Linked DNA regions of Caldalkalibacillus thermarum. The protein of the gene in region 2 interacts with the protein of the main gene of each other region in a pairwise test. Links are inferred from orthologs where the notes say so. Each region holds a gene or a part of one and is shown on either strand. Other genes may lie near its edges.

Region 1 (5,539 bases), on a different replicon or contig from region 2:
CAAGGCATCGTTTAAAACGACTGACGTATCAACCACATAAGGACGGATAAAATTGGCATACTCCAGATATTCATCGTAAATGTCCTTAAAAGCAAAGCCTTGTGTGCCGTACACCTTTTCCAGCAGCCGGTTTTTTTCCGCCAAATTATGTTCCAGCTTGCATTTAAACTCTTCCGGATCAAGCAGGTCGGCCATGCGGATGCCAATCCGGGCTGCTTTATCCATATACGCCGGCCCAATGCCCTTGCGGGTGGTGCCAATTTTGTTTGCTCCTTTGCGCTCTTCTTCCACTGCATCCAATTTCAGATGATAAGGTAAAATCACGTGAGCACGGTTAGAGATGCGCAAATTGGCAGTAGAAATACCGTGGTCATGCAGGTATTGAATCTCCTGCACCAAGGCTTTAGGGTCAATCACCATGCCATTGCCAATCACACATATTTTATTTTCATAGAAAATCCCCGATGGAATGAGATGCAATTTATATTTCTTGCCCCCAAACACAATGGTATGGCCAGCATTATTGCCCCCTTGATAACGGGCGATTACTTCCGCTTTTTCAGATAAGTAATCGGTAATCTTTCCTTTTCCCTCATCTCCCCACTGGGTGCCTACCACCACTACACTTGGCACGGGAAACACCTCCGCATCAAAACATCAGGCCATCTTTTGGCCAGGCTGATCAGCTTATTGGTCGCATAGCCAAATGATAAACCTGTTAGTCATCCTCCTCTAGTGTAGCATTGTCTCCGGGCAGATTCAATCAACTAACGAACATTTATAGTGTAAATTAAAGTTTTGTTCGGAATATATCTCTGTATGACTAGGCTCCCGGGGCCAAAGATTCATCATGTTTACTGAGGTTGACAAATTTATTGTATTCTTTTAAAAAGGCCAATTCCACTTTGCCCACCGGGCCGTTGCGCTGCTTGGCAATAATAATCTCGATAATGTTCTTGTTTTCCGTATCCTGGTCATAATAATCTTCCCGGTATAAGAAAGCGACAATATCAGCATCCTGTTCGATGGAGCCTGATTCACGCAAATCGGATAACATCGGGCGTTTATCTTGCCGCTGTTCCACCGCCCGGCTGAGCTGGGACAAAGCGATAACAGTGCAATCTAATTCCCGGGCCATGGCTTTCAGAGAACGGGAAATCGCGGAAATTTCCTGCTGGCGGCTTTCCCGGTTGTTGCCCTGAATCAGTTGCAGGTAGTCGATCAGAATGATGCCCAGCCCTTCTTCAGCCTTTAAGCGGCGGCACTTGGCCCTAATCTGGTTGACATTGATGCCCGGCGTATCATCAATATAGATTTTGGCCTTGGATAAGCTGGCGATGGCCATGGTCAGTTTTTCCCAATCTTCCTCCTTAAACGCCCCCGTGCGCATGCGGTTGGCATCAATATTCCCTTCCGCACACAGCATGCGCTGCACCAATTGGGAAGCCGACATTTCCAGGGAAAAGATGGCCACCGTTTCGCCTGCCCGGACAGCTACATTTTGGGCGATGTTCAGGGCAAATGCCGTTTTACCTACGGAAGGACGGGCCGCCACAATCACCAGGTCTGAACGCTGAAAACCCGATGTTAAGCGGTCCAAGTCCCGGTAACCGGACGGAATGCCGGTAATGTCGCTTTTCGTATTGTGGAGCTTTTCAATCTGCTCATAGGTCTCCATCAACACATCTTTAATATGCACAAACCCGTCCGTCGTCCGTTCGTCCCTGATCTGGAGAATGCTCTTCTCCGCCTCGCTTAAGATTTCTTCCACATCATCCTGGGAGGTATACCCGTTCGTCACAATTTGAGTCGCGGTTTTGATCAGGCGGCGCAGGATCGCTTTTTCTTTGATGATTTGGGCATAGTATTCCACATTGGCCGCAGTGGGAACCGAGTTGGCCAAATCACTCAAATAACTGACCCCGCCCACTTCTTCCAGCCATTTGCGGTCGTTCAGCTCAGCCGTGACCGTGACCAGGTCCACCGGCTGGGAGTCTTCCGACAGATCCATCATCACTTGAAAAATACGCTGGTGGCTGGTTTTGTAGAAATCGTCGGGACGAACCATTTCCAAGGCCCGCCATAAAGCATCTTTATCCAGAAAAACAGCCCCCAAGACAGCCTGCTCAGCTTCCAGGTTATGGGGGGGCGTACGGTCCAAAAAAAGGTCGCTCATGACTGCTCAACCACGTGTACTTTCAACGTGGCCGTCACCTCAGGATGGAGTTTGACAGGAACATGGGTCACACCCAGGGAGCGAATCGGTTCATCCAGCACAATTTTGCGCTTCTCAATCTTGTAATTCATTTTTTTCAGCTGGTCGGCAATCTGCTTGTTGGTAATAGAGCCGAAGAGCTTGCCTCCTTCACCTGCTTTGGCCGTCAAGGTCACTGTTTCCTGTTCCAGCTTGGCCGCAAGCTCCTTGGCCTGACGCAGTTCTTCCTCCGCCTTTTTCTGCTCACTCTGTTTCTTTTTCATGAGCGCCTTCATGTTGCCCGGAGTCGCTTCCACAGCCAGGTTTTGTTTAAGCAGATAGTTGCGGGCATAGCCATCGGAAACTTCTTTCACTTCCCCTTTTTTGCCAACTCCTTTCACGTCCTGTTGCAAGATCACCTTCATGTTTCCCTTCCCCCTTCCAAATAGTCATCAATAACCTCTTTTAACCATTGTACCGCATCCTCAACGCTGATATCTTCCAGTTGGGTGGCGGCATTGGTCAAGTGGCCGCCCCCGTGCATTTTTTCCATGATCACCTGCACATTGATTTCCCCTAAGGAGCGGGCGCTGATCACCACTTGGCCATCCTCCCGTTTGCTCAAGACAAAGGAAGCCACCACATCATCCAGAGTAAGCAAGGTATCGGCGGCTTGAGCCAATAGCACCTGGCCGTAACGTTCATCCGCTTCGGCAACAGCAATGGCGATCTTGCCGCGGTAGATTTCAGCCTGCTCGACAATGCGGCTGCGCTTGATAAACTGCTCTTTCTCTTCTTTCAACAGCTTTTGAACCAGGATAGGATCTGCGCCATGACGCCTTAAGTAGGCTGCAGCATCAAAGGTGCGGGAACCGGTGCGCATGGAGAAGTTATTCGTGTCTACTACAATGCCGGCCAGCATGACGGTCGCCTCCAGCCGGCTCATCTCGATATGATCACTCTGGTACTCCAGGAGTTCCGTCACCAGCTCACTGGTCGATGAAGCATAAGGCTCGATATAGACCAACAAGGGCTCTTCGATAAAAGCTTCTCCCCGCCGGTGGTGGTCAATCACCACTTTACGTTCAAAGCGGTCCAACAGGCGCGGCTCCAGCACCAGAGAGGGCTTATGCACATCCACTATAATTAACAGGCTCTTGTCTGAAATTAATTCTACCGCCTCATGTGGAGAAAGCAAATGTTCTTTCAAATCCTTTTCCTTGTTAATTTCCTCCATCAAGCGGCTAATGCTGGGATACTCTTCTTCCTGATCAAGCACGATGTAGCCTTCCCGCTCATTGACCTGCGCGGCTTTCAACATTCCAATGGCCGCACCGACGGCATCCATATCCGGATCACGGTGTCCCATGATAAAAACCTTGTCGCTTTCTTTGATCATATCCCGCAAAGCATGGGAGATCACCCGGGCTCTGACGCGGGTTCGCTTTTCTACCGCATTGGACTTGCCTCCGTAAAACGTAACTTTATCTGGATAACGCTTCACAGCCGCTTGGTCCCCTCCCCGGCCCAAAGCCAAATCCAAGCTGGACTGGGCTAAATCCCCCAGTTCTGTGAGAGAGGAGTTTCCAGCTCCCACTCCGATGCTTAAGGTCACAGGAATCTTGTTGTGCCTGGTTAACTCACGGACGCGATCCAATATATCAAACTTCGTCTCTTCAATTTCCCTTAATGTTTGCTCATCCATGACCCCGAAGAATTTGTCTGACGCTGTCCGTTTTAAAAAAATGCCGTGTTCGCTGGCCCAACGGCTGATCGTGTTGGTCACCCGGCCGACCAACAGCGAGCGGCGCTGTTCATCAAGGCCCTGAGTCACTTCGTCCAAATTATCAAGATGGATGTTTAAAAAGACCACCTGTTCCTGGCGGTGCTTTTTCTTTAATTCATGATACCCGGTGTTGTCTATCACATAAAGCAAGCGTTCCTCAGGATAACTGATAATATCCAAGCTTAACTCATTAAAGCGGATCGTGCCTTCCCGTTCCTCTTTCTTCAGCCATTCCGCCAAAGAGGGAGACAGCTCTTCCAGTTTTGTCCCCACCAATGTGTCTGCCTCAGCAAACAATTTTAATATATACCGATTATGCCATTGTATGGTTTGTTCTTCATCATAAAGCAGGATGCCAATGGGCAATTCGGATATAACATCTTCTCCCACCTTTTTGACCCGGTGGCGCAAGGTGGTGATATAAGTTTCAAACTCCTTGGCAAAGGCCTGCTCCTTTTTATACATGACATACAGAATCAAGCCGAGAGCCACAAAACCGGCCACTGCCCAGTACCAGGCATACCAGGCCAAAACGACAAGGACCAGCACGGTTAAAACAGGAAGGGCATAGCGATGATACCCTCTTAAATAGAGATAAAGGAACCTTGGCATTATCTCAGCTCCCTAGTCTGCTTTTTGGAGGCGTTCCTTTAAACCAAACCCCAAATCAATGATGCCCACAATGCGGATGATGCTGGAAAAGAGGGGGATAAAGGACAGTATGACAGCCAAGATAACCAATATGCGTCCGATATTTTTGACATAAGCAAAATGAGCCACAAAGGTCAGTCCCTGCAGCAAAAGCAAGATTTCCAGAATAAGGTGCAGATTGACCACCAGCATAAACCATGTGCTGCCTTCTTCGACCGCCTGCAACAGGATCAATATGAGGACGACCAGATAATAAAACAAAATTGATTTGGGCAAGTTCCATTGACGAAAAGGGGGCAAGGACTGGATGTCAAAGCCGATCCGGGACAAAATGGGTCTGGCTGCCGCATGGTTAATACCTGCCATCAGCATGGAAGATAAAATCAACAAACCGGGAAAGATGTAAACCATGAAGTCAACCATCTCTTGGAAAACGTCCAGTGCATTCTCATCACCTGGAACAGGAAGGAAAGCTGCGGTTTGTTCCGTCATAATTAAGGCATCTTCCATCATCTGCTGGAAAACGTCAATCATGTTCAAATTTAAGACCAAATAAGTAAACAGAAAGGCCAACACGTAATTGGCAAGATAGGTTAACATTCCTGCCAACAAAGGCAAAAATGGGGCTTTTTTTTCACCATAATAATACCCCATCACCAGACCGACCGAAACAGCAAGAAGGGTAACAAAAACAGCCGGCAAGGGGGCCAGGAGGGGGGAAAGAAACAGACAGACACCGCCCACCAAAGCTGCGCTTTTCAAACCAAAACGCAAGTGATGAACAATAAAAGGTAAGGGCAAAAAGAATAAACCGATTAAACCTAAAAAGGGAACATAAACGGTAATCAGAAACAGAACCAGATATAAGGCAGCCATCAAGGCCCCTTGTACTAACCGCTGTGTGTCTG
Region 2 (7,933 bases):
CTTGGAACGCTTGTTCCACATTGCTGTGACCTGAATGATGGTCATCGATGCCAATAATATGCAACTGTCCCCCAGAATGGCGGGTGGTCACCGACTCATTGCAGAGTACCGTGACCCCCAAGGATTCCATTTTCTGCTTTAAGCGGGGAAGGTGCGGCCCGATAACCCAGTCATGATTGCCCCATACGGCATAAATCCCGAAGCGGGTTGGAATCTGGGTGATCCCCTTTAAAAATTGAATAAAGCGGTCAATGCTTTTCACTTTATCCAAATAGTCCCCTGTCAAGGCGATAAAATCGTAGGTTTCTTTTCCAGCCAGTTGGATCACCTTTTCAGGGGTGACTGATAGTTTCTCAATGTGTATATCAGACAGATGTAAAATTCGCATTTGTTTTGCACCAAGGTTGTGAACGGTTTTTAAGCGGATATGTTTCACCTCAGGGTGGAAAGTATTCCAATATCCTTTGGACAAAAGGCACAGTCCCCCCAAAGTGAGTGCGCTGGTTAACAACATTGGCGGTTTCTCTCCCTTTTTGTTTCCTTGATCTGATGTACCCGGCTTTACGCCTCTTGAGCGGACAGTGATCTTTAGCTCATGCTGAACACATGAACAATAAGTCTATATACCATCATAACGGATTTGGGAGCAAACCGCACTGTTAATTTATGGGCTGATGGTTGTGCTAGACTGGGATGAGAACTTTCCTGGCACTGACTTGACGGAACGGGCAGAATAGGCCACACTAAAGGTAACAACAAAGTGGAGATGATCGGTGATGCGCTGTCCGTATTGCTCTCATCTGGGAACCCGGGTGCTGGATTCCCGTCCCTCCAATGAACATCGTTCCATTCGGCGCAGACGGGAATGTGAAAAATGCCAGCGCCGCTTTACCACCTTTGAAATTGTGGAAGAGCGTCCGATTATGGTGATTAAGAAAGATGGAACACGGGAAGAGTTTAGCCGGGAAAAAGTGTTGCGCGGACTGATCAGAGCGTGTGAGAAACGGCATGTATCCCTGGAAACGCTAGAGAACATCGTCAATGAAATCGAAACCGAGCTGCGCAACGGAGGAAAACAAGAATACCCTAGCAAAGAAATTGGCGAAAAAGTGATGGACAAACTCTATCATGTGGATGAAGTGGCGTATGTCCGTTTTGCTTCGGTTTACCGCCAATTTAAAGATATTAATGTGTTTGTCAAAGAGTTGACGGAGCTGTTGCGTAAATCCCGCTAGGAATCCCCGGAACGGATGAAACATCAAGATGAATGCTCAGATGGAGTGGTAACATGGCCGCAACATGGAAATATGTGCGCCCTATTGACCGCTATAAAGTCAGGATTATGGATCAGCCGGATGCTTTTCAGCTGAAAGTTTTGAGTCAGCTGTACCAGCCTTTGATCGGTCCTGAAGCCATTTCCCTATATTTCACTTTGTTTAGTGAGACAGATGGGGACCGCCGCTATTCGGCAGAGAAACAGCATCACTGGCTCATGAAGGCCATGGCCCTTCCCCTGGACCAGATTTATTATGCCCGCTTACGTTTAGAAGCGATCGGTCTGTTAAGAACCTACCGCAGGCAAACAGAAGAAGGGGCGCTGTTCACATACGAACTGTATCCCCCGCTTTCAGCCGAGCAATTCTTTGCCGATGATGTACTCAGCATTTGGTTGTATAATCAGGTTGGACCGGCACATTTTAAACAGTTGCGCGCCCGTTTCTCCTATTATCTGGTAGAAGAAGGGGAAGCGGTTCAGGACGAGGAGATCACGAAGCCGTTTCATGAGGTGTTTACCTCCATTCATCCTTCGGAGCTGGCTGTTCAGGAAGGGAGTCAGACCGAACAAGATCTTAAGGAAGCAGCCCAAGCGTATCCGTTGCCACTGCCTAAAGGAAGGGAAAGGAAACCTCTTTCCTTTGACGGTTATGAGTTGGACGTGGATTTATTGAAAAGTTTGCTGATGAAAGGGCTGGATCCAGATTCGATTTTAACCCATGAGAATGTTCAAGAAATAAAAAAGGTCGCTTTTTTTTATCAATTGGATGAATGGCGGTTGAGCCAGTTGATCCACGATGCCTTGACACTTGATGACCGTTTAGATATGGCTCAATTGCGGCGCCAGGCCAAATGGTATTATCGTTACCAATACGGTCGTCCTCCCCAAGTGCGCATGCGCATGCCTGCGGAAACCAAGAACAAGAGTAGGCCACAGGCCGAAAGGGAGATAGCCACCAGTCAGGAGACCCGTCCCGAAGAAATGACTGAGGAAGAGCGGCATCTTTACGTGCTGCAAACGATGAGTCCGCTTGAGCTTTTGGCTGCCTATCAAGATGGGGGAAAGGTGGCTGAAGCGGATGAAAAGTTGGTAGAAGAGCTGATTTTTGATTATCAACTTGAACCAAGCGTGGTCAACGTTTTGATTGAGTACATTTTGCTGACCAACGACTTCCGGCTGCCCCGCAGCTTGGTGACCAAGGTGGCTGCTCACTGGAAAAGGCTGAAGATTACCGACATGAGACAGGCCCTTGAAGTGGCCAAAAAGGAGCATCGGCAGTATAAAAAATGGCAAGAGAAACGGCAGCAAGGGGAGCGTCAAACGGCTCAACAGAGCACCCCTGCACGGGCCAAGGAGATGTCCGCCACAAAGGGGAAAGGAGTGCGCAAAGACGTTGTTCCATCCTGGGTTCAAGAGCAAGAGCGGGAACAATCCCTGGATTCCAAAAAGTCCCTGGATTCTAAAAAGCGGCAGGAGCAGGGTGAGAATCAACCCGCGTCAGGTGCCCAAATTTCCACACTGAGCGAGGAGCAAAAACGGGAGCGCATCAAATCTTTGTTAAAAGCATTGGGAGAGTGGGAGGAATAGGCCATGGAAGCCATCAAGCGGTCATTGGAAGCCTTTGTGAAAGCGCGGAATCTGGAACAAAAAATCCAAACTGACCTGTCTGCTTTGTTAGATCATCCCCTGGTCGAGGACTGGCTGAGCCGGCATCCCCAGTGGACGAAGACGAAATTGGAACGTTTTTCTATAAAAGTGAAGCACTATATACGGGAAGAAGAAAACTGTCAGAAGTGCCCTGGGCTGGACAGATGCCCCAATTTACTCAAAGGGCATAAAGCGGAGCTTTTAGCCTATAGTGGCATGGTGGATGTGACCTATACTCCTTGCCGTTATCAAAAGCGAGCCCTTCAAGAAGCCAGGAAAGCCAAATTGATTAAAAGCCACCACATTTCTGCCGATATCTTGCAAGGAAGTTTCCGCCATTTTGACCGGAACGATGCGGGCCGGCTGGATGCCTTTCAAGCCGTGCTGGACTTTTGCATGACCGTACAACCTGGGAAAAACCCGATGGGAATCTATCTCTATGGTCCGTTGGGGGTGGGGAAAAGCTATTTGCTGGGCGCAGCAGCCAATAAATTGGCTGAACGGGATATCGCGACATATATGGTCTATACCCCTGAATTTTTTAGGGAAGTGAAAGGTGCCATTGCTGAACAGAAGGTAGAGGAAAAGATTGAAGCGTTGCAGAAAGTGCCAGTGCTCATATTGGATGACATCGGTGCTGAAACGATTACAGCCTGGGCGAGGGATGAGGTGTTAGGTGCCATATTGCAGTACCGGGTGATTCATAAACTGCCTACCTTGTATACATCCAATTATGATTATGACCAGTTGGAGGATCATCTGGCCTATTCTCAAAAGGGCGGTATTGAACAGATGAAGGCCAAGCGGATTATGGAGCGCATTCGCCATTATACCCGTGCCTACTTTATGGAAGGACCTAACCGCCGTACCCAAATGAAGTGATCAACAAAAAAATTTGCGGTGCCCCCTTGCATTGTCTGCATGGACCTGCTATAATACACATTGTCGGTAATGACACGGGGCATTAGCTCAGCTGGGAGAGCGCCACGCTGGCAGCGTGGAGGTCAGCGGTTCGAGCCCGCTATGCTCCACCATACATAAACGAAAGCAAAGCACGATATCTGGTCTGGATATCGTGCTTTTTAGTTTGGCATATTTAAAACGGTTTTTGTTTTTCACATTAAAAAAAACAGTTAGTTAAGATGTTTTGAAACGGCCGATCAGTTGATACAAGTTGTTGGCCATCTCGTTGAGGGCATTGACTTATTTAGGCTTATGTTAATAGTCCAAAAGACCTATACCAGCTGTTAATAAAAACCCCCAAGAGACTTGTTCTCTTGGGGGACCGGTTAACGGGTATGATATTGATATAAGGGGATAAACAGGGCTTCTGGCCCAGTAGGCACCTGGCTGCCTCCTTTGGGCTCAATACTGATCCGGATAAATTCAATTTGTGTTGAGTCCTCGCCGCTCCAATATATATAACCTTTTCCTGAATCCATTTCAACCACACCTGCATTGTTTTCCCGTTGGCCAGCACTGATCCACACCTGATAATCCCTGTCAGCCAAAGGGCGTAACCCCTCAAGAAAGATAATGACTTCCTGGCTGGTATGGTTGATCCACAGATTTCCGTTTACGTCATAAGCGAGCAATCCGCTTTGCCGGGAATGGGGGTTGTTGGCCATGCCGATGCGGTAATGCACCGTTTGCGGGTCAATCAAAAATTCAGCTTCCCGGAAGACATGACTTTGGTGTTGGGATGTTTCCTGGTAAATCTCTTGGTTCACATGCCATCCCTTGGCAAAACTGAGACCAATAAACAAGCAGAGCGTAAGGATAACCACCGCTGGTTTTCTCCACAAGGGAGTGGGTCTCCGCTTGTGCAAGCCGATGGTCTTCTTTAACCGCTTATGAATTCGCGGCAATGCTGTCGCTATTTCCTTGTCCACTCCAGGTTGGGATTGTGCCTGAAGCAGCGTCATCCATTCATTGCGGCTCCTCTGGCATCGTGCACACGCTTGAAGATGGCGCTCAATCTCTTCCATTTGCTCAACCGGAAGTTTGGCCAACAGGCTGTCGACGATCATTTCATCAGTTAAACACTGCTTATGATTGTTCATCGGCTTTCCCCTCCTCCTGGCCCGCTCCAATTCCATTCTTCAAGCTGTTTCCTCATGTTTTTCAGACCGTAACGAATCAGGGATTTAACCGTTCCCAGCGGCCGTTTCAACTGTTTTGCAATTGAGCGGTGGCTTTCTCCTTTGAAATAGGCATGTAGAAGCACCTGCCGCTGGGCTGCCGGAATCTGATTTAAAGCTTTGGCCAGTGCTTCTTTTAACTCCCGGTATAAAGTGTGTTCCGCCGTTGGGTCTTCAAAAGAAGCAGGACGGCGGATGTTGACAGCTTCTTCCGCTTCTTGTAACAGATGTCTCTTGTGAATTCTCAGGCGGTCCAAACATTTGCTTTTGGTTTTGACAGCCAGCCAGGATTCAAAGGAACCTCTGGAAGGGTCATAACGCTCCGGGTGATTGAGCACCTCCAAAAAAATGTCATGGCACACATCTTCAGCTTCCTGCCTGTTTTTTAACATCGCCATCGCTATGCGTAAAATGAAAGGAAGGTATTTTTCGTACAGATAATCAAAAGACTCCTCTGATCCCCTCTTTACCCGTTCAACCAATAGCAGGACCTCTTGTTCCCTTTCCGCCATTTATCTCCCCCCAACAACTCTTGCCTCTCTTTTTTATGTACCAAATTTTTTGTCTGTTGGAAACCTGTCTCTAATGGCCTGTAACTGTGAAATGTTACCGCTATTTTGACGCAAAAAATTTTAATCTTCCTAAATCCAGTGAACGGTTTTCATCGTAAATACAATGAAGATACCTATCCAATGGAAAAAACAAAACAGTGATGCAGGAGGGACATGTATGGTAATGGCGGTTAAAAGGATGAACCGTGGGCGCTTGATTCGGTGGGTGATGATCGTTTTACTGGGGGTGAGCCTGATTGGGATAGGGCAAATAAGTGCCGCGGCCCAATCCCAGTTGCAGCTCTTTACTCCTTATCCTGGGGTGTCAGTTACTCCGGGTGAGTCGCTTAACTATGAGATTGAGGTGATTAACAATGGAGCCGGCATTCAGTATGTCACTTTCCGGATCGAAGGATTAGATGACAACTGGAACTATCATTTGACAGCGGACGGACGGGATATTAAACGTCTGTCAGTGCGGCCGGATCAAAATGAAACTGTTTATTTGCAAGTGGATGTGCCCCTAGAAATCGAAAAAGGAGAATATGAATTCCGCTTGATTGCTTCTGGCAGAAACAACGAACAGGCGGTCTTGCCCATTACAGTGGATGTGACTGAGGAAGGAACCTTCCGGACAGAGCTGACCAGCGACCAGCCGAATATGGAGGGGCACGCCGATTCCAGCTTTACATTTAAAGCCAGCTTGCGTAACAGAACGGCAAGTGAACAGCTGTATTCCTTATCGGCAGATGTGCCCCGGGGCTGGCAGGTGCGCTTTCAATCGGGAGGCCAGTATGTCACCTCGGTCAATGTAGATCCAAACGGGGTTCAAGATATCAACATTGAGGTGAACCCGCCTGAAGGCGTTAAAGAAGGTAAGTATACCATTCCCATCAAGGCTGCCACTAGCGGCACTTCCGCTACCCTGGAATTAGAAGTGGTGATTACAGGAACCTATGATCTTGTCCTCAGCACACCCAGTGAACGCTTAAATTTTGATATCACGGCTGGCAGAAGCAAAACGATTGAACTGGAAGTAACCAATCAGGGAACGGCTGACTTGCGGGATATTGAATTGGATGCTTCAACGCCAGTCAACTGGGAAGTGACATTTGAACCAAACCGTATTGACATGTTGCCAGCAGGCGAGTCAGCCCGGGTACGGGCAACGGTGACAGCAGACTCTAATGCCCTGGCTGGAGATTATATGCTGAATCTTGAAGCCCGTGCACCAGAGGTATCCCATTCTGCTTCTTTCCGGGCCACAGTCAAAACACCCCTGTTGTGGGGATGGATTGGCATCTTGATTATTGCCGGCGTTATTGGGGGTATTGGTTACTTGTTTAAAAAGTACGGGAGGAGATAGCCCATGGCTGTGATTGAACTGAAAGGATTAACCAAGGTATATGATGGTTATACCGCAGTGGACCATATTGATCTGGCTGTGGAGCAGGGTGAAATCTTTGGCCTCTTGGGTCCTAACGGAGCCGGGAAAACAACCACGATTTTGATGATGCTGGGTCTGATTGAACCGACGTCCGGTTCCGTAAGGGTTTGTCAGCTTGATTCCATTCGCAATCCCATTGAGGTGAAAAAGCGTGTGGGCTATCTTCCTGATGACCTCGGTTTTTACGATGAACGGACAGGGCTGGAAAACTTGCTGTTAACCGCTCAATTAAACGGCATCCCCCTCACTGAAGCGCGGCAAAGGGCGGAAACCTTGCTTGACAAGGTAGGATTGGCCCATGCAGCCCAGCAGAAAGCGGGAACCTATTCCCGGGGGATGAGACAACGGCTGGGACTGGCCGATGTATTGATGAAAAAACCGGAAGTGGTTATTTTGGATGAGCCTACGCTGGGACTTGACCCTGAAGGAATGCAAGAATTGCTGGCGTTAATCCAGTCCTTAAGCAAGGATGAAAACATGACCGTTCTGTTGTCCTCCCACCATTTATACCAGGTGCAGCAAATTTGTGACCGGGTAGGCTTGTTTGTGGGGGGGAAGCTGATGGCGGTCGGCCCCATCGACCAACTGGCCAGAGAATTGTTTAAGGATGAACCGCTTGTTGTCTTTGTCAAATGTACGCCCGTTTCTGACCGTCTGAAGGAGCAGGTGCTGTCCTTGCCGGGTGTTCTGGAAGTAAAAGCAGAAGCAGAACCGTGGGAAGTCATCTGTGAGAGGGATGTCAGCGGGGAGATTGCCCGCACCGTTGTGGAGAACGGTGCACGGCTGGAACACCTTAGTACCAAGGATTACGGCCTGGATGAGATTTACCGCCGTTACTTTAAAGGAGGGGATATGGGTGACGCGTCCCAGC

Evidence for each region.
Region 1: the proteins of dnaI (region 2) and dnaB interact in binary tests that used the Bacillus subtilis proteins (3 or more experiments, as listed by UniProt). The link is inferred for Caldalkalibacillus thermarum from one-to-one orthologs.

The regions. Positions count from the first base shown.
Region 1 is NZ_BMKZ01000032.1:17,860-23,398, forward strand. What follows is about bases 1-2,999. They hold dnaB (replicative DNA helicase), read right to left. Parts: upstream 2,177-2,999; coding sequence 824-2,176; downstream 1-823. Other genes in these bases: IEW48_RS12055 (adenylosuccinate synthase), read right to left, coding at 1-633; rplI (50S ribosomal protein L9), read right to left, coding at 2,173-2,619; IEW48_RS12070 (DHH family phosphoesterase), read right to left, coding at 2,616-2,999. In the rest of the region: more of IEW48_RS12070, read right to left, coding at 3,000-4,592; IEW48_RS12075 (YybS family protein), read right to left, coding at 4,605-5,539. UniProt on the Bacillus subtilis protein: The main replicative DNA helicase, it participates in initiation and elongation during chromosome replication. Travels ahead of the DNA replisome, separating dsDNA into templates for DNA synthesis.
Region 2 is NZ_BMKZ01000001.1:54,511-62,443, forward strand. The notes cover bases 1,985-4,835. They hold dnaI (primosomal protein DnaI), read left to right. Parts: upstream 1,985-2,866; coding sequence 2,867-3,805; downstream 3,806-4,835. Other genes in these bases: IEW48_RS00325 (replication initiation and membrane attachment family protein), read left to right, coding at 1,985-2,863; IEW48_RS00340 (anti-sigma factor), read right to left, coding at 4,213-4,835. Also shown: IEW48_RS00315 (metallophosphoesterase), read right to left, coding at 1-514; transcriptional regulator NrdR, read left to right, coding at 777-1,235; more of IEW48_RS00325, read left to right, coding at 1,289-1,984; more of IEW48_RS00340, read right to left, coding at 4,836-4,986; IEW48_RS00345 (RNA polymerase sigma factor), read right to left, coding at 4,983-5,576; IEW48_RS00350 (COG1470 family protein), read left to right, coding at 5,794-6,981; IEW48_RS00355 (ABC transporter ATP-binding protein), read left to right, coding at 6,985-7,933; IEW48_RS00360 (ABC transporter permease), read left to right, coding at 7,919-7,933. UniProt on the Bacillus subtilis protein: Helps load the DnaC replicative helicase onto single-stranded (ss)DNA and simulates the helicase activity; in the presence of DnaB more helicase activity is seen.